Regions from separate parts of the Comamonas sp. Y33R10-2 genome, predicted to be linked through region 1. Evidence: predicted binding sites of a transcription regulator. Region 1 holds the regulator's gene; the other holds the start of a gene.

Evidence for each region. The regulator NrdR, encoded in region 1, represses ribonucleotide reductase genes. The targets are predictions, from matches to a motif close to CACNANATNTNGTG.
Region 2: KUF54_RS15530 (ribonucleoside-diphosphate reductase subunit alpha) is a predicted target of NrdR. The motif match lies at 5,867-5,880, and genes of this name have one in related genera.

The regions. Positions count from the first base shown of each region.
Region 1 covers NZ_CP079925.1:2,049,830-2,062,025, reverse strand. The annotation lists gene aroC (chorismate synthase) at 1-661, shown strand, start outside; gene KUF54_RS09210 (bifunctional UDP-sugar hydrolase/5'-nucleotidase) at 713-2,548, shown strand; gene nrdR (transcriptional regulator NrdR) at 2,685-3,170, opposite strand; gene glyA (serine hydroxymethyltransferase) at 3,192-4,439, opposite strand; ZMP/ZTP riboswitch at 4,473-4,629, opposite strand; gene KUF54_RS09195 (lytic transglycosylase domain-containing protein) at 4,756-5,592, opposite strand; gene KUF54_RS09190 (DUF748 domain-containing protein) at 6,483-10,412, shown strand; gene KUF54_RS09185 (DUF349 domain-containing protein) at 10,628-12,196, shown strand, end outside.
Region 2 covers NZ_CP079925.1:3,442,282-3,454,477, reverse strand. The annotation lists gene KUF54_RS15560 (diguanylate cyclase domain-containing protein) at 1-280, shown strand, start outside; gene KUF54_RS15555 (inner membrane protein YpjD) at 340-1,146, shown strand; gene KUF54_RS15550 (PP0621 family protein) at 1,143-1,412, shown strand; gene KUF54_RS15545 (PAS domain-containing sensor histidine kinase) at 1,416-3,218, shown strand; gene KUF54_RS15540 (sigma-54 dependent transcriptional regulator) at 3,266-4,723, shown strand; gene ampD (1,6-anhydro-N-acetylmuramyl-L-alanine amidase AmpD) at 4,720-5,337, shown strand; gene KUF54_RS15530 (ribonucleoside-diphosphate reductase subunit alpha) at 6,003-8,912, shown strand; gene KUF54_RS15525 (ribonucleotide-diphosphate reductase subunit beta) at 9,114-10,205, shown strand; gene KUF54_RS15520 (hypothetical protein) at 10,382-11,260, shown strand; gene KUF54_RS15515 (carbohydrate kinase family protein) at 11,365-12,196, opposite strand, start outside.

The DNA of each region.
Region 1 (12,196 bases):
AGAAAAGTTCGGCACCGAGTTTCGCGCTTGCATGACGCAGATCGGCGAGCTGCCCATTGGCTTTGAAAGCTGGGAGCATGTGCCCCACAATCCCTTCTTCGCGCCTGTGGCTGATGTGACGCAGTTCGAAGACTATATGAACGATCTGCGCAAAAGCGGTGACTCTTGCGGCGCTGCGCTGCGCGTAAACGCCAGCAACATGCCTGTGGGCCTGGGTCAGCCTCTGTATGACCGTCTGGATGCCGACATTGCCTACGCCATGATGGGCTTGAATGCGGTCAAGGCTGTAGAGATTGGCGCAGGCTTTGACAGCGTGGCCCAGCGCGGCACCACACATGGCGACTCGCTCAGCCCCCAAGGCTTTCGCAGCAACAACGCGGGCGGCATTGTGGGAGGCATCAGCACGGGCCAAGATTTGGAAGTGCGCATTGGCATCAAGCCCACCAGTTCCATCATCACGCCGCGTGAATCAATTGACGTGCACGGCAATACCGCTGAAGTCATCACCAAGGGCCGCCACGACCCGTGCGTGGGCATTCGTGCAGCACCCATTGCCGAGGCACTGCTGGCGCTGGTTGTGATGGACCACGCCTTGCGCCACCGTGCGCAGAACGCCGATGTGGATTCGGGCCTGGCGCCCATCCCCGCTTCCGCTGCCTGACATTAAAAACACCAATTTGTGAGGTACAACCGGGGACTCAGGAGAGTCGTGATGGTTGTAGCAAACACAAAGCCCAATCAACGCCAGCCCCGCGCCTTGTCGCTGGGCTGGCGTTGTGCATTTCGAAGCATGACCGCAAGCGCTGCTGCGGCGATTATGGCGATAGTCTTATCTGCCTGTGGCGGTGGTGTCGTCAAGCCCGCAAGCATGGAGATCACCTTGCTGGGCTTCAATGACTTGCACGGCAATTTAGAGCCGCCCAAGCAGGCGGTAGCAGCGCAAAACGCGCAAGGTCACAGCGTTGCTGTACCCGCCGGCGGCGCGGCTTATCTGGCGCAGGCCATTGCCCAGCGGCGTGCGGCCAGTCGCCATGTGGCGGTGGTGACGGCGGGAGACATGATTGGTGCATCGCCCATCGTGTCATCACTGTTTCTGGATGAGCCCACTATTGAGGCTCTGAATCTGATGAAGGTGGATTTTGCCGCCACCGGCAACCACGAATACGACCAAGGCGCTGATGAGTTGCTGCGCATGCAAAACGGCGGCTGCGAGAAGTTCACCAGCAAAGAGCCTTGCCAGTTGAGCAAGCCCTTTCAAGGCGCGTCGTTTCAATACTTGGCAGCTAACACGATTCGAGATGACGGCAAGCCGCTGTTTCCCGCAACCGCCGTGAAGTTTTTTGAGCAAGATGGCTTGCGCATTGGCGTGGGTTTTATTGGTATGACGCTCAAGAACACGCCGAAGATGGTGCGCCCCAGTGGCGTCAAAGGCTTGAGCTTTACGTCTGAGGCGCTGACGGCCAATGCGCTCATCCCGCAACTGCGCGCCCAAGGTGCTGATGTGATTGTGGTGATGGTGCATGAGGGTGGCAGCACCACGTCGGGCCTACAGGAGAACAGCTGCCAAGGCTTGTCTGGCGACATCGTGCCGATTTTGGAGCAGCTCTCTGGCGAGGTGGATGTGGTGATCTCTGGTCACACGCACCGCGCTTACCTGTGTGACTACGCCAAGGTTAATCTTGGCAAGCCATTCTTGCTGACCAGTGGTGGCCTGTACGGCACGCTGTTGACGGAAGTGACGCTCACGGTAGATGGCAACACGCGCCGCGTAAGTCGCAAGTCTGCGCGCCAGCATATCGTGCAGGGCGAGGCCTATACCAGCAGCGCAGGCGTGGTGGCGCTGCAGCCGGACTTTCCGGCTTTTGATGCTGATGCCGATGTGGCGCAACTGGTGGCCCGCTACAAGGCCGCTGCCCAGCCCTTGGCGGCTGCGCCAGTAGGGCGACTGGCCTTGGCCGCTATGCGCACGTTGCAAAGCAGTGGCGAAAGTGTGATGGGTCGCGTGGTAGCCGACAGCATCTTGGCCGCGACGCAAGATGCGGCAGCGGGTGGTGCACAGCTGGCTTTTATGAATTCAGGCGGCGTGCGCGCTGATCTGCTGCCGGATGCCAGTGGCCAAGTGACCTATGGGCAGCTTTTCAGCGTTCAGCCTTTTGGCAATACGCTGATGGTGATGAGTCTGACGGGTGAGCAAATTCGGCAGGTATTGGAGCAGCAGTTCAACAGCGGCAGCAACACCGTAGCTGCGCCGCGCATCTTGCAGGTATCGCAGGGCTTTGGTTACCGATTCGATCTCAGCCAGAATGCCGGTCAGCGCGTGAGTGATATTCGCCTCCATGGCCAACTGCTCGACATGACTCAAAGCTACCGCGTAGGCCTGCAAAGTTATCTGGGTACGGGTGGCGACAACTTCAGCGTCTTTACCCAAGGCCGCGATGTGGTGGGCGGCATGCTGGACTTGGATGCGCTGGTTGAGTATGTGCGTACGCAGAGTTTGACGGCGCCTATGGCGCTGCCGCTGCAGGATCGAATTACGCTTGTTCAGTAGCAAAAATATTATAAAAATAGCTTGCAGTCATTTCAGTGAATGGACTTGTAGCTCTTAAATTAATAGCATTTAAATGCAAGCGCTAAACAAAAAAACCACCCGAGGGTGGCTTTTGTATTGAGCTGGCTTATGTCTATCAGGCCGCTGCAGGCTTCTTAGCTGACTTGGACTTGGGGCTACGCACTTCATCCATGATGTTGGTGAAGTCGTCCACATCCTCAAAGCTGCGGTACACGCTGGCAAAGCGGATATATCCCACTTTGTCCAGGCCCTTGAGTTCATCCATTACCAACTCGCCAAGGCGGCTGGAATCGATCTCGCGCAGGCCTAAGTTGAGCAGTTTGTCTTCAATGCGCTCGATGGAGTCATCGATCAGCGCCGTGCTCACCGGCCGCTTGCGCAGCGCAATCTGGAAGGAGCCTTGCAGCTTGGCGCGCTCGTACTCAATGCGGCGGCCATCTTTTTTGACCACAGTCGGAAAGCTGACCTCGGGCCGCTCATACGTTGTAAAGCGTTTTTCGCAGCCACCGCAGCGGCGGCGGCGGCGAATGAAGCCCCCATCTTCGGACTCACGCGTTTCGACAACTTGCGTGTCCGGGTTGCTGCAGAAGGGGCACTTCATGGTGTGTCAGAGCAGCAGAATTTACTTGCTGTAGACAGGCAGCTTGGCGGTCAAGGCAGCAACCTTTTCACGCACAGCAGCCAAGTTGGCTTCGTCGGCGGGGTTTTCCAGCACATCAGCCACCAAGTTGGCGGTGATGCGAGTTTCTTCCTCGCCGAAACCACGGGTGGTCATGGCGGGAGTACCGATACGGATGCCGCTGGTCACGAATGGCTTTTCGGGGTCGTTAGGGATGGCGTTCTTGTTCACAGTGATGTGAGCCAGACCCAGAGCCGCTTCAGCCGCCTTGCCAGTAATGCCCTTGGCGCGCAGGTCCACCAGCATGACGTGGCTTTCTGTGCGACCAGAGACGATGCGCAGGCCGCGTTCGGTCAGCGTGTCCGCCATGACCTTGGCGTTCTTGACGACTTGTTCTTGGTAAGCCTTGAACTCAGGAGTCAGCGCTTCCTTGAACGCAACAGCCTTACCGGCGATCACGTGCATCAGCGGGCCGCCTTGCAGGCCGGGGAAGATGGCGCTGTTCAGTGCCTTCTCGTGCTCGGCCTTCATCAAGATCACGCCGCCACGGGGGCCGCGCAGGCTCTTGTGGGTGGTGGTGGTGACCACGTCAGCAAAAGGCACGGGGTTGGGGTACACGCCCGCGGCGATCAGGCCAGCGTAGTGAGCCATGTCCACCCACAGGATGGCGCCGACTTCCTTAGCGATCTTGGCGAAGCGCTCAAAGTCGATGTGCAGGGCGTAGGCAGAGGCACCGGCCACGATGATGCGGGGCTTGTGCTCACGGGCCAGCGCTTCCATCTTGTCGTAGTCGATGGCTTCGTTAGCGTCCAGACCGTAAGAGACGGCATTGAACCACTTGCCGGACATGTTCAGCGCCATGCCGTGGGTCAGGTGACCGCCTTCGGCCAGGCTCATGCCCAAAATGGTGTCGCCGGGCTTGGCAAACGCCATCAGCACTGCTTGATTGGCTTGGGAGCCGGAATTGGGTTGCACGTTGGCGGCTTCTGCGCCAAAGATTTGCTTGATGCGGTCGATGGCCAGTTGCTCGACCACGTCCACATGCTCGCAACCACCGTAGTAACGCTTGCCGGGGTAGCCTTCAGCGTACTTGTTGGTCAGCTGGGAGCCTTGGGCTTCCATCACGGCGGGCGAGCAGTAGTTCTCGCTGGCGATCAGCTCGATGTGCTCTTGCTGGCGGTGGTTCTCAGCTTCAATAGCTGCAAACAGTTCGGGGTCGACTTTAGCGACGGTATCGGTGCGTTGAAACATGGCAGTCCTGTGAACTAAAAATTCCCTTGAAGCAAGGGCTGCCCAGGCGAACGGCTGAAACGCTTGTGGATTGCAATCGCTGCGACCTTGGGCGGTACGCTCCCCAGTGGTTCACAGACCTTGCAGTCTGCTGGTTTCCACGTCAGCGGCAGAGAAATTTCTGCGCCTATCGCCAGTTGCGTACACCCTCTAGTGTAGCTGAGCTGACATATCTCAAAGCCGTAACAGCGCTATTCCTGAGCACTTGCGTGCGGGCATAAAAAAAGCTGGCACAGAGGCCAGCTTGAAAAAAATCGACAGTTTATGGATTGAAAACTTACAGGCTGGAACCAGCAACGGTAACTTGCTCAGAGTGAGACACCGTTGTGGACTCCACTGCCTTGGGCGCAGCAGGCTTGGTCGCAACCAAAGTGCTAGCGCCTAGGCCAGCGCCTTGGCGCATACGTTGATGCTCGGCCAGTACTTTGGCGGCGTAGCCACCGTCGCTTGGCAGATTAGCAGCACCTACGTAGTAGCGCAGACCACCTTCGATAGAGCCAGCGCGTGCAATGCACTCCTTGAGCACCTTGACGCCAACTTTGAGGTTAGTCACGGGATCAAATGCAGCATGACGGCCGCCAAAGCTTTCGTACTTGTCGGTGTGGACCTTAGTCATCACCTGCATCAAACCTTGAGCACCGACCGAGCTTTGGGCAAATGGGTTGAAACTCGACTCAATGGCCATGATGGCCAAAATCAGCGTGGGGTCCAGCTTGTTGGCTTTGCCCAAAGCATAGGCTTCGCTGACCAAGGCCGCGATGGGCTCTGGAGCGACGCGGTACTTCTTGCTGAGCCAAAAGGCGACAGCGGCTTGATCCTTGGGCAAGCTTGTGGGGTTGACTGCGGTGGCGCGGTCGCTGGCGACAACGATCTCGGAAGCTGGAGCTTCTTCGATGATGGTTTCAGCCACAACGGGCAGGCGTGTATCGAGCCACTCGCGCAGCTCAGTTGCACCAGCCAGACGCAGGTCTGGGCGGGAAATTAAAATCAAGGCCGAAATGGCCACGGCCAAGCCCAAGAGGGCGAAACCGTTGTGGGTAAGAGCAAGAAAACCGTTGGCCGTCTTATGGCCCAACGTTCGCGCAGAGGCGACTAATTTTCCTGACGCTGGCATAGCTAGTCCTTTCTTGGCTATCGCCCGAGGTTCAACCGGATCAGTGACACGGTGAAGCCAGAGGCAGCACGCCGATGAGGTTTGCTGCGGGCCGATTAAAAGCACCTCGGCGAGGCGCTGATCGGTCTGCTCAGTCGTGAGGCAGCGGAAACAAAAAACGCTCAATTTGAGCGCTGGCGGATTCTAAAAGTGCTCTTAATGCATAGTCAATACTAACAAAAATACTTTTTAGATATTAAAGTAATTTGAAAACATGTATATGCATACAGTTTTTTAAAAAAACATAGAAAAACTCATTGGGCGCAAGAGGGAAAAGCTCTGATATCGTGACATCTGTCATGAAGGCGAAATAAAGTGCAAAAAAACGCTTAACCCTTCGCAAGCGCAGATATAGTGAATCTGCCTGCTATGTTGCAGGTGCTTGCCAAAGGAAAGGGAAAGCAAATCTCGCTACGGCTTTTGATTTCATAGGCTGTCAGCACTTGCTCTTTATCTTCGCTTGAGGCACTTAAGGGAGCAATCTTTGCTTCCAGCAGTAGGGACCCTATCCTCCATGACTGCAAAAGACGGCCCGGTCTGGTACCGGCCGTGAAGCCCGGAAGACGGTTTTGACCGCTTCCGGGCTTTGTCATTTCTGGGGCGCATTTAAGTACATTTATGAGCAGTAATGCGCCGCACATTGTTTGCATTTTTTGAGATTTAAACGGGGAAAAGGTGTGAGCTGTAGCGCAAACTTCTCCTTGGAAATCGCGTTGTTTGCTATCTATATATAGAGCGATGTTTTCAAGGCCGCTGGGCGTACAAGGTACAGTTATGTCCTAGTCGTCTAAAGCGCCTTGTTTTTGAAAGCCGGGGAGGCTTTCAGCTCTTGCATAAATTTAAAATTACCCATGTCACTGCTTACATCGAATCGCTGGTTGCGCCGGCTTCTCGGGTCTGTTTTAGTCCTTTTGCTGTTGTGGCTGCTTTTGTGGGCCGTGGTGCCCATCGTGGCCAAGAGTCAGCTGCAAAAGCAAGCCTCTGCCAAGCTCGGGCGCAGTGTGCATGTGGGAAAAATCGATTTCTCGCCTTGGGCGCTGTCCATCACCTTGCATGATCTGGTGATCGATAAAGCTATTAAAAAAGTAGCTAGTAGTGAAGGTGTTGACGGGGCTGAAAGCCAAAAAGACCTTGAATCTGCAGCCCAGCCCCAGCTAGAAATCAAGCGCATTTTCGTCAATGCCAGCGCGCAGTCTTTGTTTAGGCTCGCTCCTGTGCTTGATGCCATTGAGGTGGATGAACCGGTGGTTCGCCTAACCCAATATTCGCTGGGCAAGCTCGATATTGATGATGTGATCGCCAAGCTCTCTGAGCCCAAGGACGAAGATCCATCCAAGCCGGTCAACTTTGCGCTCTACAACATCGCGCTGCGTGATGGCCGTATTGAACTCAATGACGAGTCCGTGCAGCGCAAGCATGAACTAAAAGGTTTGCAGCTGAGCATTCCTTTCATCAGCAACCTAGAGTCCAAGCGTGAAATCAAGGTGCTGCCGCATCTGGCTTTTGACTTGAATGGCAGTCAGTTCAACTCCACGGGCGAGAGCACTCCGTTCACAGATAGTCGCCAGACTGCGATGACGCTCAAGTGGGACAAGATCGATCTCGCGCCTTATTTGGGCTATGTGCCGGCCAGCGTGCCAGTGCTGCCTTTGGCGGGTGTGCTGGATACAGATCTGCAAATTCGCTTTGAGGAAAAAGAGCAGGCCGTGGTGAGCGTCAGCGGCAAGCTGGCTTTGTCGGGCGTGGAGTTGCAAGATCGCCAAAATGCACCGCTGTTGACCTTTGAAGCCCTTGAAGTACAGCTCAAAAATGTGCAGCCGTTGCAAAACCAGATTGCGCTTGAGTCGGTGCGCTGGGTTAAGCCTGAGGTGCATGCCAGCCGTAATGCGCAGGGCGTGATCAATTGGCTGGGTTTGACTGCACCTGCTAAGTCTGCTGCGCCTGTATCTGCCTCTGCATCTGCATCTGCATCTGCGTCCACACCTGATGCTTCTGACGAGGTTGCTGAGCAGCCGAAGGTGCAAGCGAAGGCAGCCACTGCGGCAGAAAAGACCGTTAGCCCTTTAGCAATCAGTGTCCAGCAGTTCGATATTGATAGCGGGATTGTGCACTGGCACGATGCCGCCACTGGCGCGGCCCCTGCCGCGCTGACGCTCGCGCCGATGGCTGTGCAGGTTAAGAACATTGCTTGGCCTATGAGCGAGCCGTTGAACCTGACGGCAACGACGGGTCTGCATTCTGGCGAACGAGCCAAGACTGAAGGCGCTGCCCAACTGGTGGTTGATGGCCAAGCCACTGTCAAAGACGGCAAGCTGGAGCTGAAACTGGAGCAACTGCCCCTGCAATGGGTGCAGCCCTATATTGAGGCGCACTTTAAGCCGCAGCTCAGCGCCATGCTCAACACCAAAGCCCAGGTTTCTTGGGGTGAGGGCGGCGTGCAGGCGCAGGTGGCTGAATTAACGGCTGACAAGCTGCAATTGCAAGATAAACAGGCGCCAGTCAACGTCGAGCAAATCAAGGTAACGGGTATACATGTCGATTTGGCTGCGCAGCAAGTGCAGGTGGAGTCGATTGCCTTGCAAAAGCCCCAACTGGCTGCCATACGCGATGCGCAAGGCCGCTGGATGTATGAGCGCTGGCTGCCCAAGGCTTCGGGCGCCAAACCAGCGCAGCATGGTGGCAAGGTGGAGCCTAGTAAGCCATGGTCCGTCAAACTGGCATCGATTGCCGTGGATGGCGGATCTATCCAATTGCGCGATTCAGCGCCCGCGCAAGGGCAGGCAGCGCAAGTGGTGCAGTTGGATGTGAATGGTTTGAACGTGCGCCTAGGTGCTTTTGAGCCTTTAGCCACCAAAGCAGCACCCACGCCGCTGGAAATTTCAGCGCAACTGGCGGCCAATCGCCGTGTGAATGCGGGCAGCTTGCAGTTCAAGGGGCAGTTTGGCTTGACCCCTGTGTCTGCCCAAGGTCAGTTGCAAGTCAAGGCGCTGCCTTTGCATGCGTTTGAGCCTTACTTTGGGCACAAGCTCAATGTGGATTTGGTACGTGCGGATGGAAACTTCAAAGGCAAGGTCAACTATTTTGCCCATGCCAAGGGACCGCAAGTCGCCGTACTGGGCGATGTCGAGCTGAACGATCTGCGTGTGCGCTCCACCTTGGCGGCTCCCGTGAAGGAAGAAGCAGGTAAACCCACCACAGCCAAGGGCGCGCTGACTGCGGTGTTGAACGAATCAACGGCTGACCGCGGCAAGGCCATGGCTGCCAAGACAGGTCTGGGCCTGCCAGACGATTTGCTGGCTTGGAAGATGCTGGCTGTGCGCGGGCTGGATTTGAATATGCAGCCCGCCCAGCCGCTTCGGGTGAGCGTGCGCGATACGGCGCTGAGCGACTTTTTTGCCCGTGTGATTGTGCAGCGCAATGGCCGCATTAACCTGCAAGACATTGTGAAGACTGAAAAGTCTGAGCAGTCGGTAGAGCAAAACGAGCAAAGCAACGCAAAAGTTGCTGCGGGTGAAAAGCCTGAGGCGGGTAAGGCTGCGGCAGTGAGTGAGCCAGCCAAGCCTGAGGGCAGTGGCCCTGCGCCCGTCATCAAGGTCGGTCCCATCGTGCTGACGGGCGGCAAGGTGCAGTTTTCTGACTATTTCATTCAGCCCAATTATTCGGCTGATTTGAGTGAGCTAAAGGGCCGCCTGAGCGCCTTCTCGTCTGAAGCGCCTGCGGGCCAGACTGAGCCGCAAATGGCTGATCTGGAGATCAAGGGCAAGGCGCAAGGCACGGCGACGCTGGACATTGGCGGCAAGATCAACCCGCTTGCCAAGCCGCTGGCGCTGGATATTCGTACGCAGATGAATGACCTGGAGCTGTCGCCGCTGTCGCCTTACTCCATCAAATACGCGGGCTACGGCATTGAGCGCGGCAAGCTGTACATGGATGTGAACTACAAAGTGCTGCCAGATGGGCAACTTACAGCATCCAACAAACTGGTGCTGCGCCAGCTGACCTTTGGTGACAAGGTTGAAGGCGCGCCTGCATCGTTGCCTGTTAAGTTGGCCGTGGCCTTGTTGTCTGACCGCAATGGCGTGATTGATTTAGATGTGCCGCTGAGCGGCTCGCTCAACGATCCTCAGTTCCGTCTGGCACCCATCGTTTTCAAGGTGCTGGGCAACATCATCATGAAAGCCGTGACTGCGCCGTTTGCGTTGCTGTCGGGTGCGTTCTCGGGCGGCGATGAGTCGGGCGGAGTGAGTTTTGCCGCGGGCAGCGCGCTGCTGGATGCCAAGGCAAAAGATCAACTGGCCAAGATCGTCAAGTCGCTCAATGACCGCCCGGCGCTGAAAATGACGGTGGTCGGTGAATCACGAGAGGCTGAGGATAAGGAAGCTTGGAAATCTGCGGAACTTGATCGCCTGCTGCTGGCCCAAAAACGCCGTGCTGCCATCCGTGATGGCAAAAGCGGTGATGACGTGGTTGAAGTGCTTGATACCGAGCGAGCCGCGCTGCTCAAAGCCGTTTATGGCCGTGCTGATATCAAAAAGCCCCGCAATGTGGTCGGACTAGCGAAAGAGCTTCCAGTCGATCAAATGACCGCTTTGTTGGTGGCAAGTATCAACGTCCCAGATGACGCCATGCGTGAGCTGGCGCTGGCGCGTGGCGTTGCGGTGCGAGACTATCTGTCCACCCAGAAGCTGCCTTTGGGGCGACTGTTTCTGGGCGCTCCCAAACTTGATGTAAAGGACAAGGACTGGACGCCGCGCGCCCAGCTGAGTCTGTCTGCACAATGAAAAATGCAATGCAAAATCCCTTGTGATTTCGCATTTTTTGGCTTGCCTTTAAATAAAGGCGAAAATACCTGTTTGCCCAAGCATGAAGATGCGTGGGCTTACGCTTGGAAAGTCTGCCCTCATGTGGGTTGACATGGGTCTGTCGCAGCGTTGACTGCGAGGGCCGCCAGGCATTTTCTGACCCCTACATGACATCTATTTCTCCTAGCAGCACCATGTCTGATGCATCTGAAGTGAACCCGGCCTCTGCCAAGAATTCTGAGCAACATCCGCTGGATGCATTGACGGGTGGTGCTTTCTCCGCCGAAACCTCGGGTGATCGCGCTTCGCGCATCCGCGATTGGCTGGCCACTCAACCCACGGTTGAGCAACTCCAAGACGTTCACAAAGAGCTGAGCAAGGGCGACAAGAGCGCCGCCCGCGCAGTGCGTGAGCGTCTGGACGAAATTCGTCGCACCGCCAATCAGGAAAAAATTTCCGTGGAATGGGCTGAAAAGGCTCAGGCTCTGTTGGCGGCAACGCCTTTTGATGCCGCTGCCGCTGCCGCTTGGCAGCGTGATGCTGCTAAGGCGGGTGCTGCGCTGTCGCGTGAGCCCCTGTCCCAGTTCAAGGCTCAGCTGGCCGAGCGTGTGAAGGCTGTGGAAGATCTGCAGCACCGCACCCAGGTGCAGCGCGAAGTGGCTTTGCTGCTGGCTCAGCGTATCGAAGTGCTGTCCACCAAGTCTTGGAAGGACGCTAAGTCTGTGCTCGAAGCATTGGGCGCCGACGTGGCTCGCTGGCAAGTTCAGGCCAAGGAACTGACTGGTGACGCCAGCTGGACCAGCGTGGATAGCCGTTTTCCTCCTCAATTGGAAGCAGCATCTGCACAGCTGGCGCTGGTTTGGGACGCTTTCCAGTCTGCACTGGCGCAAACCGAAGCATCTGCCGCTGACGAAGCCGCTCCTTTACCTTCCGTGCCGGTCTGGGCGGATGAGATTCGCGTGGCCCGTGGCCTGCCGCCTGAAACGGCTGCCGCTGGCGCGGCCAAGCCCGCTGCTGCCCGTGCGCCTGCGGGCGCTGGCGGTCGTGGCAAGCCAGCCCCTGAGCAGGTTGAAGCAGCCAAGGCTGGCTTGAACCAAGCTCTGCAAGCGCTGCAGGCAGAAACTGCTGGCGGCAACAGCAAAGCTGGATCTGACGCAGTGCAAGCCATGCGCGCTGCCATCAAGGCCCATGGTCGCTTTGTGGACGAGGCTCTGGTGAGCGAAGTGCACGCAGCCCTGGTTGCTGCGGGTGATGCTGCTGGTTGGCAGCGCCAAAACGCAGACAAGATGCGTGAAGAGCTGGTGGCCAAGGCTGAAGCCTTGCTCAACCGTCCCGACGGTCAGGCGATGGGTGGTCGCAAAATTCAGGAAACCCTGCGCAATCTGCGTGAGCAGTGGAAGCTGGCTGACCAAGGCTCCATGGCAAACCATGGCCTGTGGAAGAAGTTTGACGAAGCCTGCAACGCTGCCTACAAGGTGGTGGAGTCTTGGCACGACAAGATTCGCCATGACAGCACGGAGGCCAAGGCTCAGCGTCTGGCTCTGGTTGAAGAAATCAAGGCTTGGGCTGCAGCCAATGCCGCCAGCCAAGACTGGAAGAGCATGCTGCGCGCACTGCGCCAGTTTGGCGAGCGCTGGCGCGAAAGCGGCCATATCGGCGAAAAGTTGTTTGCTGAACTGCAGCCGCTGTTCAAGCAAGCCATGTCGGCTGCTGAAGCGCCCCTGCAAGCTGCGCAAAAGACCAGCTTGGAGCGTCGCCACGCC
Region 2 (12,196 bases), 1.4 Mb from region 1:
AGCGCGCTTTGGCGGCGAAGAGTTTGCGCTCATCCTCCCCGGCAATACAGAGCCACAGTCACTGGTAGAGCAGTTTCGCGCAAGTGTGGCCGAGCTGGGTATCGCACATAGCGCATCTGGCACGGCAAAGCATCTGACGGTGAGCTGCGGGGTGCTGACCATTGCACAACCAAGCCCTGAGAGCTTTGAGCAATGGCTGCAAAAAGTCGACGAACTGCTTTATAAGGCAAAGTCTGAAGGTCGCAATCAAGTTCAGTCGGCGCTTTATACGCACAATTGACTCTTTCGCACTCATCCATCAAAAGATGAGTGCCGGCCAGCCGCACTATCATTGAAAGCATGCTCTCCCAAATGCTCACCGTAGCCAGCCCCATGGCTTGGATTTTGGCCATTGCGGCAGCCTTGGCCTACGCCATTCCCGCTCTTGCCACCAAAAGCCTGCAAGAAAAAGGCGCACGTCACAGCCTGCTTCTGGCCTGGGGCTTGCACGCCCTATTTTTAGGCTGGGGCCTTCTAGGCGGTTTTCCGCGCTTCGGGTTCGCGCCTGCACTCTCCATCACCGCATGGCTGGTGCTGACTGTTTATGTGGTCGAGCAGCAGTTGTATCCTCAACTCAGCTCGCGCTGGCCGCTGTCCATCATGGGCAGCATGGCTGTTTTGCTAGCCGCCGTCTTTCCTGGCTCACCTTTGCATGTCGATGCCTCGCCTTGGCTGCCTTTGCACCTGGCTCTTGGTATTGCTTCTTACGGGCTTTTTGCTGCAGCCGTTGTGCACGGTGCACTCATGAGTCATGCCGAAAGGCAAATGCGCCAAGGTGCAGACCATGACGGTGGTCTGCCCCTGCTCACTTTAGAGCGCCTGACCTTTCGCTTTGTAGCCGCAGGCTTTATTTTGTTGACGGCTACTTTGGCAGCCGGCTGGTTTTTTGGTGAGCAGCTTTACGGCAAAAGCTGGGTGTGGAATCACAAAGCAGTTTTCTCACTACTGTCTTGGGTAACTTTTGCAGTCTTGCTATTTGGCCGCAACCGCTTTGGCTGGCGCGGGCACAGCGCAGTGCGCGTTCTCTATATTGGCGCCATCTTTTTATTATTAGCCTATGCAGGTTCGCGCTTTGTCGCAGAAGTTCTGCTGGAGCGCGCTGCATGAAGTACCTACTCGTCTTGCTGGTCATCGTGGTGGCCTTCGGCATTTGGCGCAACAAACGACGCGCCGAAGTGGCTGAGCGCAAAGCGGCAACCCCCACGCCAACCCCAACCCTTCAGCAGCCCCAAAACATGGTGGAGTGCGCCCATTGCGGCCTGCACCTGCCTCAGGCTGACGCCGTGACCAAGACCACCTCTGGTCACGATAGCCTGCACTACTGCAGCGCAGAGCACCGCCGTTTAGGGCCGCAAAACACAGGCGATCACTAAGCGATGGTGAATTCCGCCTCTCCTTGGCTACACACCGCTATTCCGCTGGACACAGCCATCAGCCGCCGCGCCGATGCCAGCCTCAACGCCCCGTTTGTGCGCCTGTGGCAAGCATTTTTAAGCGGCCGCATTTTTCTGGCGCTAGTGCTGATCTTGCTGCAGGCACTCAACCAGCAGCTGCAAAATATTAGCTCTCCACTGGTCTGGATAGTTTGCTTTGCCTATCTGATCTTGACCACCGCGCTGCGCCTGCTCGCGGGCAAGCAACTGCCCGCACCGCGAGCAGCAATGCAATGGCTACCCGTCATTGGTGTCGACATTGCAGTCATTTTTTTGCTGCAAGTATTTCAGGTTGGCTCGCTCAATTACACCGCTTTGCTGGCCATTCCTATCTTGATTTCATCAGCGCTTGGCGGCCTGATGCTAGCGCTTGGCACCACAGCCTGCATTACGCTGCTGACACTGACCCATACCTTCTGGCTCTACCACAGCGGCCTGAGTGACTCCGCCCAAGCCTACTATCAGGCCGCATTTTCCTCCGCCGCTTATTTCTGCGTGGCCTATCTCACACATGAGCTGGCCAAGCGCGTGCGGCGTGAGCGCTCTCAGTCGCTGTTTAATCGCCTGCGCACCCAAACTCAGGAGCAAGTCAACAGCTTGGTGATCAACCATTTCTCAGATGGTGTTCTGGTGGTTGACTCCAGCTTGCAAGTGCTGCAAGCCAACCCAGCCGCCCTGCAATTGCTCAACCTTCCGCCTGAGCACACTCAGCCTTTTTCTTTGCAAGCCTATCGCTGGTGGGAACCCTTGGCCGACTCTGCACAGGCCAGCTTTGCCCACGCCCGCCCTTTGTCAGCCACGATTCATCTGCAAGCCACTGAGCATAGCGGCCCCACGGGTATCAATGTGCGCACGCGCATCACCGAAGTTTCTGCGCCATTTTTGGATGAAAAGCCTCAAACCGAGCCCAGCCATTCGCTGTGCGTCATGTTTTTGCATGACCTGCGCGAGATGGAAGCACAACTGCGCACCGAAAAATTGGCCTCTATGGGCCGTATGTCCGCAGCCGTAGCGCACGAGATCCGCAACCCTCTAGCCGCTATTACACAAGCCAATGCGCTGCTGGCCGAAGATCTGGTGAGCCAGCCCGGGCCCCAGCAGCTTTGCCGTATCGTGGGGCAAAACGCCGACCGACTGGCCCGCATTGCAGAAGAGATTCTCAATTTGGCACGCGTGCAGCAAGGTGCTGATACTTATCACGGCCAATCGCTGCCCTTAGACCTCCTGCTCGCCCAAATCAGCCACGAGTGGCGCGGACAATCCACTCCCCCTCGCCAAATTTTGCTTCAGCTCAACGCAACAGCACGCCATATCGTGTTTGATGAAGAGCATCTGCGCCGCGTGCTGATTAACCTGTTGGACAATGCTCAGCGCCACCGCAGCAATGCTGGCAATGAAGCAGGCCTACAACTGGTCAGCGGCTGTGGCCCGCTCAATACCCAGATGCACGGCCTGCCCGAAGACGATATTTGTTGGTTTATGGTCTGGAGCAATGGCGCACCGCTGGAAGCCAGCGTCGAGCGCCATTTGTTCGAGCCATTTTTCTCCTCGCAAAGCCGCTCTAGCGGACTCGGCCTGTATATCTGCCGAGAGCTATGCCAGCGCTACGATGCAAGCATTAGCTACCTACGCTTCAGCCGCAACACGCCTGAGGGGGATGTGGATGGCAATGCATTTGTCGTAACCCTGCGCAGCGGCCGCTTGAGCCTCGAAAGCCCCTCTCTTTTTGACCCCATCATGGTGTAAGCCTAGTGAACTTTTTGCCTACTGCATCCACCAATGCCACCATTTTGGTGGTCGACGACGAGCCTGACCTGCGCACACTCTATGAGCTGACCCTGCTCAGGGAAGGCTATCGCGTGGAAACGGCCGGATCAGTGCAAGAAGGCTCAGCCCAGCTGCAAAATCAGCACTTTGATGTTGTCATCACCGACATGCGCCTGCCCGACGGCATAGGCATGGAGTTGCTGCAGCAACTGCGCGATCAGTCGCGCACTGAGCGCTGCATCGTCATGACCGCCTACGGCTCGGCAGAAAACGCTGTTGAGGCTTTGCGCGCAGGCGCATTTGACTATCTGACCAAGCCCGTGGATCTGCGTCAGTTTCGCCAAGTCGTTGCCTCTGCCATTCAAGGCATTGGCGCCGTACCTCAGCCCGGCACCGCACACACGACGCCAGCAGCTGTCAACAGCGGCCAAGACACCAACTACAGCGCCCTGCAAGCACTGGTTGGTAACTCTGTTGCCATGCAACAGGTCAAGCAGCGCATCGCCAAAGTGGCCAAAGGCATGGCACCGGTGCTCATTCATGGCGAATCCGGCACCGGCAAAGAGCTGGTCGCCCGGGCCCTGCACGCCTGCAGCCAGCGCGCCAATGGCCCCATGGTGGCCGTGAACTGCGGCGCCATTCCTGAGAACTTATTAGAAGCCGAATTCTTCGGCGCCCGCAAAGGCTCATATACCGGCGCCACGCAAGACAGGGTCGGCTACTTTCAGGCCGCTCAGGGCGGCACCTTGTTTCTTGACGAAATTGGTGACCTGCCTTTGGCCATGCAGGCCAAGCTGCTGCGCGCCATTCAAGAGCGCAAGATTCGCCCACTGGGCAGCACGCAAGAAGAGACCGTCGATGTACGCATCGTCAGCGCCACTCACCGCCACCTAGGCACAGAAGTGCAATCTGGCAACTTTCGCCAAGACTTGTACTACCGCCTCAACGTCATTGAGATTGAGCTACCTGCCCTGCGTGAGCGCCGCGAAGACCTCGGCTTACTGTGCCAAGCTCTGCTGAAAAAGCTGGCCAAAGAGTCTGGGCTTGCCACGCCAGCGCTGGATGAAACCAGCCTCGCCCAAATTGCCCAGCTGTCCCTGCCCGGTAATGTGCGCGAGCTGGAAAACGTGCTGCACCGCGCCATTGCACTAGGCGACGAAGGCCCGCTGCGCATTCCGCCCAGCAGTCTTGCGCCAAATCTCGAAAGCCCCGCCAGCGTGACCGGCATCACCAGCGCTGCCAAGCTGTCAGTGAATGTCGATCAGGCAGACCAGCAAAATATCCCCGCTGACAGCCCCGCCAACATTCCCGAAAACCTGCAAGGCTGGCTGGATGAGCAAGAGCGCAGCATTCTGATTAGGGCGCTGCAAGACAACGGATTCAACCGCACCGCCGCTGCGGCCAAATTGGGGATTAGCCTGCGCCAGATTCGCTATCGCATTGAGCGCCTCAACATTGATCTGCCAGCCGAAGGCGCAAAGTGACAATTCCTGACCCTGCAAAGCACGACACACAGCAGCCATCAAACTGGACATGCGGCTGGTATCAGCGAGCACGCCCGCTTGCATCCCCCAACTTTGGCCCGCGCCCTGATGGAGCGCTAATCGATCTCGTCGTTCTGCACTCCATCAGCCTACCGCCAGGCCAGTACGGCACGGGTGCAGTGCAGCAGCTGTTCAGCAATCAGTTGGACTGGGACGCACATCCTTACTACCAAGGCATTCGCGGGCTGGAAGTGTCATCGCACTTCTTTATTACCCGCGAGGGCGAAATCTGGCAATTCGTCAGTTGCGATGACCGCGCATGGCACGCCGGCGTCAGCCAATGGCGCGGGCGTGATCGCTGCAACGATGACTCTATTGGCATAGAACTCGAAGGCCTTGAAGGCCTGAGCTTTGAAGCCCCGCAGTACCAAGCCTTGCAGCAACTTTGCCAAGGCATTGCGGCGCAATACGCAGTTCGCTACATCGCGGGCCACGAGCATATTGCACCGGGGCGCAAGCAAGACCCCGGCCCCGGTTTTGACTGGGCGCAACTTCAGCAGAAATTGAGCGCAGACAGCCGCACGCTTGCATGGCAGCTGCCCCGCAGCGTCTAAAGCTATCCCGCCCTTACCTTCTCTAAGAGCCGCTAACGCAACGCTTGATACGTCGTTGCTTCGCCTTGTCGTACGCATGTACTGTCTGCGGCTTCGCGCCTCGTCTCAAACGCAAACCTTCGGTTTGCTGAGTTGTGTTAGCCGCTCTAAGGTGCGCATCTTTATCAGGAGCATGCCGTCCCTGCCTGTAGCGTCTTGCAGCCATATATGCACCTGAAACGCATCAATGAATTGGACAAGGCGCTCCTGTTTTTATAGCCAAGACCGTGCCTTTTGAAATCACATGCAAGTTATCGCTGTCAATGGCACATTGACTACATCTGTCGCTTCCATCAAACACGTAAATTTTTTACACATTAACGACACGAAAGCTTCAGCACTGCAACCACGCTACAGCCCTTGTTTCATGCGGTATGAAGGCTTTTTTCAAGCTGTCAAGCGACTGCAAAAATGCCCGCTTCAGTACTTTCATCAAGTCAGCAAGATTGAACAGCGATACACTACCGGTAGTGTCTGAGAGCGCCTTAGACCCCACATCTAGTGTTTACAAGTTGTGTACACCCTGTGCAAACCATGTGTAAACCTTGGCGCCAATTCTTGTTTTTGAGGGCCTGCCCAGACGGCAGACCTTTGCCAGCTATCCACAAATTAATTCCGAGGAACTTATGCAAGAAGCGTTGAACTCACTGCCTTCTGCCGCGCCTGTCAGCGCAGCTGATTCTTCCTCCCCCAATGACAACTACCAGATCATCCGCCGCAGCGGTGATGTGGTGGCGTTCACTCCCCAGAAGATTGCCGTGGCACTGACCAAGGCGTTTCTGGCCGTGCGTGGCGCACAAGGCGCTGCGTCTGCCAGCGTTCGCGATACCGTCAACGAATTGACCGAAGGCGTTGTTCGCGCCCTGCTGCGCTCGCGCCCTAATGGCGGCACCTTCCATATTGAAGACGTGCAAGACCAAGTCGAGCTGGGCCTGATGCGCGCCGGTCACCAAGATGTGGCCCGCGCCTATGTGCTGTACCGCGAGCGCCGCAATCAAGAGCGTGCCGAGCAAAAGAAGGCCGCCGCCATTACTGCAGCGGCCGCTTCCGCCAAGCCCGTGCTACATGTGACCGAAAACGGCCAGCGCATCCCTCTGAATATGGAACGCCTCGAAACCCTGATCCAGGCGTCCTGCCGCAACCTCAATGCCGACATTCAGGCAGCCCCTGTCTTGGCAGAGACGCTACGCAACCTGTACGACGGCGTGCCTCTGGCTGAAGTCCACAAAGCGTCCATCTTGGCCGCCCGTACGCTGATCGAAAAAGACCCCGATTACACCTACGTCACCGCCCGCCTGCTGCTGCACACCATCGTGCGCGAAGTCATGCTGCGTGATGTACAGCCCTCGGACATGCAAGCGGCCTACGCTGAATATTTCCCCGGCTTCATCCAAAAGGGTGTCGATAACGAACTGCTCAACCCTGAGTTGCTGAACTACGACCTACCCCGTCTGGCCAAGGCCCTGAAGGCCGAGCGCGACGAACAGTTCGACTACCTGGGTCTACAAACTCTGTATGACCGCTATTTCTTGCACGTCAAGAAGACCCGCATCGAGCTGCCCCAATCCTTCTTCATGCGCGTAGCCATGGGCTTGGCGCTGCAAGAAGATGACCGCAATGCCCGCGCCATCGAGTTCTACGAGCTGCTGTCTTCGTTCGACTTCATGTCGTCCACCCCCACGTTGTTCAACAGCGGCACATTGCGCTCGCAACTGTCGTCGTGCTACCTGACCACCGTACCGGATGATCTGGACGGCATCTACGAGTCCATCAAAGAAAACGCTCTGCTGTCCAAATTTGCGGGCGGTCTGGGCAATGACTGGACACGTGTGCGTGCTCTGGGTTCGCGCATCAAGGGCACGAACGGCGAGTCGCAAGGCGTTGTGCCTTTCCTCAAGGTCGTCAACGACACCGCTGTGGCCGTGAACCAAGGTGGCAAGCGTAAGGGCGCTGTCTGTACCTATCTGGAAACATGGCACCTGGACATTGAAGAATTCCTGGAGCTGCGCAAGAACACCGGCGATGACCGTCGCCGCACTCATGACATGAACACGGCCAACTGGATTCCAGACCTGTTCATGAAGCGCGTGATTGAAAAGGGCAACTGGACTTTGTTCTCGCCCTGCGACGTGCCAGATCTGCACGACCTGTTTGGTACCGAATTCGAAAAGGCCTATCTGGCCTACGAAGCCAAGGCTGCCGCTGGCGAGCTCAAGCTGCACAAGACACTGGCGGCCAACGACCTGTGGCGCAAGATGCTCTCGATGCTGTTCGAGACTGGCCACCCTTGGATCACCTTCAAGGATCCTTGCAACATCCGCTCGCCCCAGCAACACGTGGGCGTGGTGCACTCGTCCAACCTGTGCACCGAGATCACGCTTAACACTAGCGACACCGAAACCGCGGTCTGTAACCTCGGCTCCGTGAATCTGGTTCAGCACATCAAGGACGGCAAGATCGACCACGAAAAGCTGCGCAAGACGGTCACCACCGCCATGCGCATGCTGGACAACGTGATCGACATCAACTACTACGCCGTGCCCAAGGCCAAGGAATCCAATCTGCGCCACCGCCCTGTGGGCATGGGCCTGATGGGCTTCCAAGATTCGCTGTATGAAATGCGTACGTCCTACGCCAGCGAAGGTGCGGTTGAGTTTGCCGACCAAGCCATGGAAGCGATCTGCTACTACGCCTACTGGGCCTCGACCGAGTTGTCCAAAGAGCGCGGCACTTACTCCACCTTCAAGGGCTCGCTGTGGGATCAGGGCATCCTGCCCCACGACACTCTGAAGCTGCTGGAAAAAGCCCGTGGCGGCTATGTGGAAGTGGACCGCTCTGCCACCATGGATTGGGACGCTCTGCGCGCAAAAATCGCCAAGGATGGCATGCGCAACAGCAATTGCGTGGCCATTGCACCGACAGCCACCATCTCCAACATCGTGGGCGTGGATGCATCGATTGAGCCATCGTTTGGCAACCTATCCGTGAAGTCCAACCTGTCTGGCGAATTCACCGTCATCAACCAGTACTTGGTTCGTGACCTGAAGCGCCTGGGCCTGTGGGACGATGTGATGGTCATGGACTTGAAGCACTTCGACGGCTCGCTGCGCGCCATTGACCGTGTGCCAGAAGAGGTCAAAGACCTCTACGCCACCGCGTTTGAAGTTGCGCCAGAATGGTTGGTGGAAGCTGCCTCGCGTCGCCAAAAGTGGATCGATCAGGCCCAAAGCCTGAACATCTACATGGCTGGCGCATCGGGCAAGAAGCTGCATGACACCTACATGCTCGCTTGGATTCGTGGCCTCAAGACTACGTACTACCTGCGCACCACCAGCGCGACTCAGATTGAAAAATCTACCGTGCAAAGCCGCACGCTGAATGCCGTGTCTTCCGCAGCTCCGGCTGCTGCTGCACCCGCTGCAAAGCCTGCAGTCAGCGCACTGGACGCAGCAGTTGCTGCAGCACGTGCTCAGGCACCTGCTACAGACATCAAGTTCTGCGCGATTGACGATCCGGGCTGCGAAGCCTGTCAGTAATTAACTGGCACCCCCTGAGGCGCTATGCGCCTTCCCCCTCTCTCTTCGGGAGGGGGACGACATCCTCGCTGCGGGGCGGCCCTTGCTTGATGTCTCTCGCTTGGGCCGAGCCAGTTTTCACTGGCATTGAGTAAATAGATAAATCAGAAGGCTGGATGTTGATTGCACTGCACCCAGCTTTTTCCAATAAGGAATTCGAGAATGCTGAGCTTTGACGACGACACCTTCACCCCTTCCGCCACCAGTGCAGAAGCCGGCGCATCCCCCAGCACCCACAAGCGCGTGAATGCTGCTGACAAGCGCATCATCAACGCCAAGACTGACGTGAACCAGCTGGTTCCCTTCAAGTACAAGTGGGCCTGGGAAAAGTATCTGGCTACCTGCGCTAATCACTGGATGCCGCAGGAAGTGAACATGACGCGCGACATCGCTTTGTGGAAGGACCCTAATGGTCTGACCGAAGACGAGCGCCGCATCATCAAGCGCAATCTCGGCTTCTTCGTGACAGCCGACTCGCTGGCCGCCAACAACATTGTGCTGGGCACCTACCGCCACATCACTGCGCCTGAGTGCCGCCAGTTCTTGCTGCGCCAAGCGTTTGAAGAAGCGATTCACACCCACGCCTACCAATACATCGTGGAATCGTTGGGTCTGGATGAAGGCGAAATTTTCAACGCCTATAACGAGGTCAAGTCCATCCGCGATAAGGACGAGTTCCTGATCCCGTTCATCGACGCTATCAGTGACCCCAACTTCCACACCGGCACGTTCGAAACCGACCAGACTTTGCTCAAGTCGCTGATCGTTTTTGCTTGCTTGATGGAAGGCCTGTTCTTCTACGTGGGCTTCACGCAAATTTTGGCGCTGGGTCGTCAAAACAAGATGACCGGCGCTGCCGAGCAGTACCAATACATCCTGCGTGACGAGTCCATGCACTGCAACTTCGGCATCGATTTGATTAACCAACTCAAGCTCGAAAATCCGCAGCTGTGGACCGCCGAGTTCAAGCAAGAAATCAATGAGCTATTCATCAAGGCTGTAGAGCTTGAATATCAGTACGCTGAAGACACCATGCCACGTGGCGTGCTGGGCATGAATGCGTCTATGTTCAAGGGCTATCTGCGCTACATCGCCAACCGCCGCGCCACGCAAATTGGTCTGGAAGAGTTGTTCCCGGGTGAGGAGAATCCCTTCCCTTGGATGAGCGAAATGATCGATTTGAAGAAAGAACGTAACTTCTTTGAGACACGAGTGATCGAGTATCAAACCGGTGGTGCACTTTCTTGGGATTAATTGCTTCTAAGCAGGCACAATGCGAGTCATGACTTGCTTCACTTCATTGCTATAAAAATAGAAGTTTTGACGTGAAGCAAATTTGTGTTCCTAGCGATACGTAACTCCACATCGCTTTGAATCGTCCAGCCACAAAAAAGCTGGACGTCTTATGCAAATCAACGAAGGAGAAAATGATGGCAACTGCGAAGAAGACGGCCGCCAAGGCCACACCCGAGAAAAAAGTAACTGCCAAGAAGGCGGCCGCGCCCAAGGCTGAAGTTGTGAAGAAAGCTGCTGCTTCTAAGAAGGCTGCAACAACTGCCAAGGCTGCTGCTCCTAAGAAGGCTGCAACTACTGCCAAGGCTGCTGCTCCTAAGAAGGCTGCAACTACTGCCAAGGCTGCTGCGCCTAAGAAGGCTGCAACTACTGCCAAGGCTGCTGCGCCTAAGAAGGCTGCAACTACTGCCAAGGCTGCTGCGCCTAAGAAGGCTGCAACTACTGCCAAGGCTGCTGCGCCTAAGAAGGCTGCAACTACTGCCAAGGCTGCTGCGCCTAAGAAGGCTGCAACTACTGCCAAGGCTGCTGCACCTAAGAAGGCTGCAACTACTGCCAAGGCTGCTGCGCCTAAGAAGGCTGCAACTACTGCCAAGGCTGCTGCTCCTAAGAAGGCTGCAACTACTGCCAAGGCTGCTGCGCCTAAGAAGGCCGCAACTACTGCCAAGGCTGCTGCTCCTAAGAAGGCTGCAACTACTGCCAAGGCCGCTGCTCCTGCCAAGAAGGCTGCTGCTCCTGCCAAGAAGGCCGCTGCTCCTGCCAAGAAGGCTGCTGCTCCTGCCAAGAAGGCTGCTGCTCCTGCCAAGAAGGCTGCTGCTCCTGCCAAGAAGGCTGCTGCTCCTGCCAAGAAGGCTGCTGCTCCTGCCAAGAAGGCTGCTCCTGCCAAGACTGCCAAGAAGGCTGCTGCTCCTGCTAAGAAGGCTGCCCCTGCACCCGTGGCAGAAACTGCTGCACCTGTGGCTCAAACTCGCCTTGCACCTCAAGCTGCATGGCCATTCCCCACAGGCAACAAGCCTTAATCAGCTTACTGACCGGCGCGCAATAAAAAAGCCCGATCTCGCTTGCGAGAGTCGGGCTTTTTTACATGCATCAGATCAGCGCACCAAGTACGCTAATCAAGGTATCAAGGCTGAAAGTCCAGCTGATAATTTTGCGGGCCGCGGCTCGCAATTTTCAGCGCACCCATGCGGTTGCCCAGCTCGGCACAGCGCACTAGGTCCCAGCCACGCTCCAAGCCAAACAGGAAGGCACCACGCCATGCATCGCCGCAGCCGGTAGGGTCAACCACAGCCGCTGGTTTCACAGCAGCCACCAGTGTCTTCTCGCCGTTTTGCCAAACTTCGCAGCCTTCAGCGCCCAGCGTCACAATCAGGCCACGCACCTGCTGCGAGATTTGCGCAAAGCTCAGGCCGGTACGCTCGCTGAGCATCTTGCCTTCATAGTCATTCACTGCAACCCAGTCAGCCTGCTCGATGAAAGCCTTGAGCTCATCACCATTGAACATGGGCAAACCTTGGCCCGGATCGAACACAAACGCAATGCCTGCGGCCTTAAACTGCGCAGCGTGATCAATCATGGCTTGGCGGCCATCGGGGGCCACGATGCCGACCTTGATTTCGGCAGCCATATCCGCCGTGATTTGGTTCTCGTGCGCCTGCATCATGGCGCCGGGGTGGAAGGCCGTGATCTGGTTGTTGTCATGGTCCGTCATGATCATGCACTGAGCCGTGTGCGTAGCTTGCAGCTGACCCACGTGGCGAGTTTCAATGCCCAAATCTTTAAAGCGCTGAACATAGTCAGCACCGTCGCTGCCGACCATCGCCATCGGGCGCGCATCGCCACCCAGCAGCTTCAGGCTGTATGCGATATTGCCAGCGCAACCACCAAAGTCGCGACGCAGCGTGGGCACTAGAAACGACACATTCAGAATATGCAGTTGGTCGGGAAGAATCTGG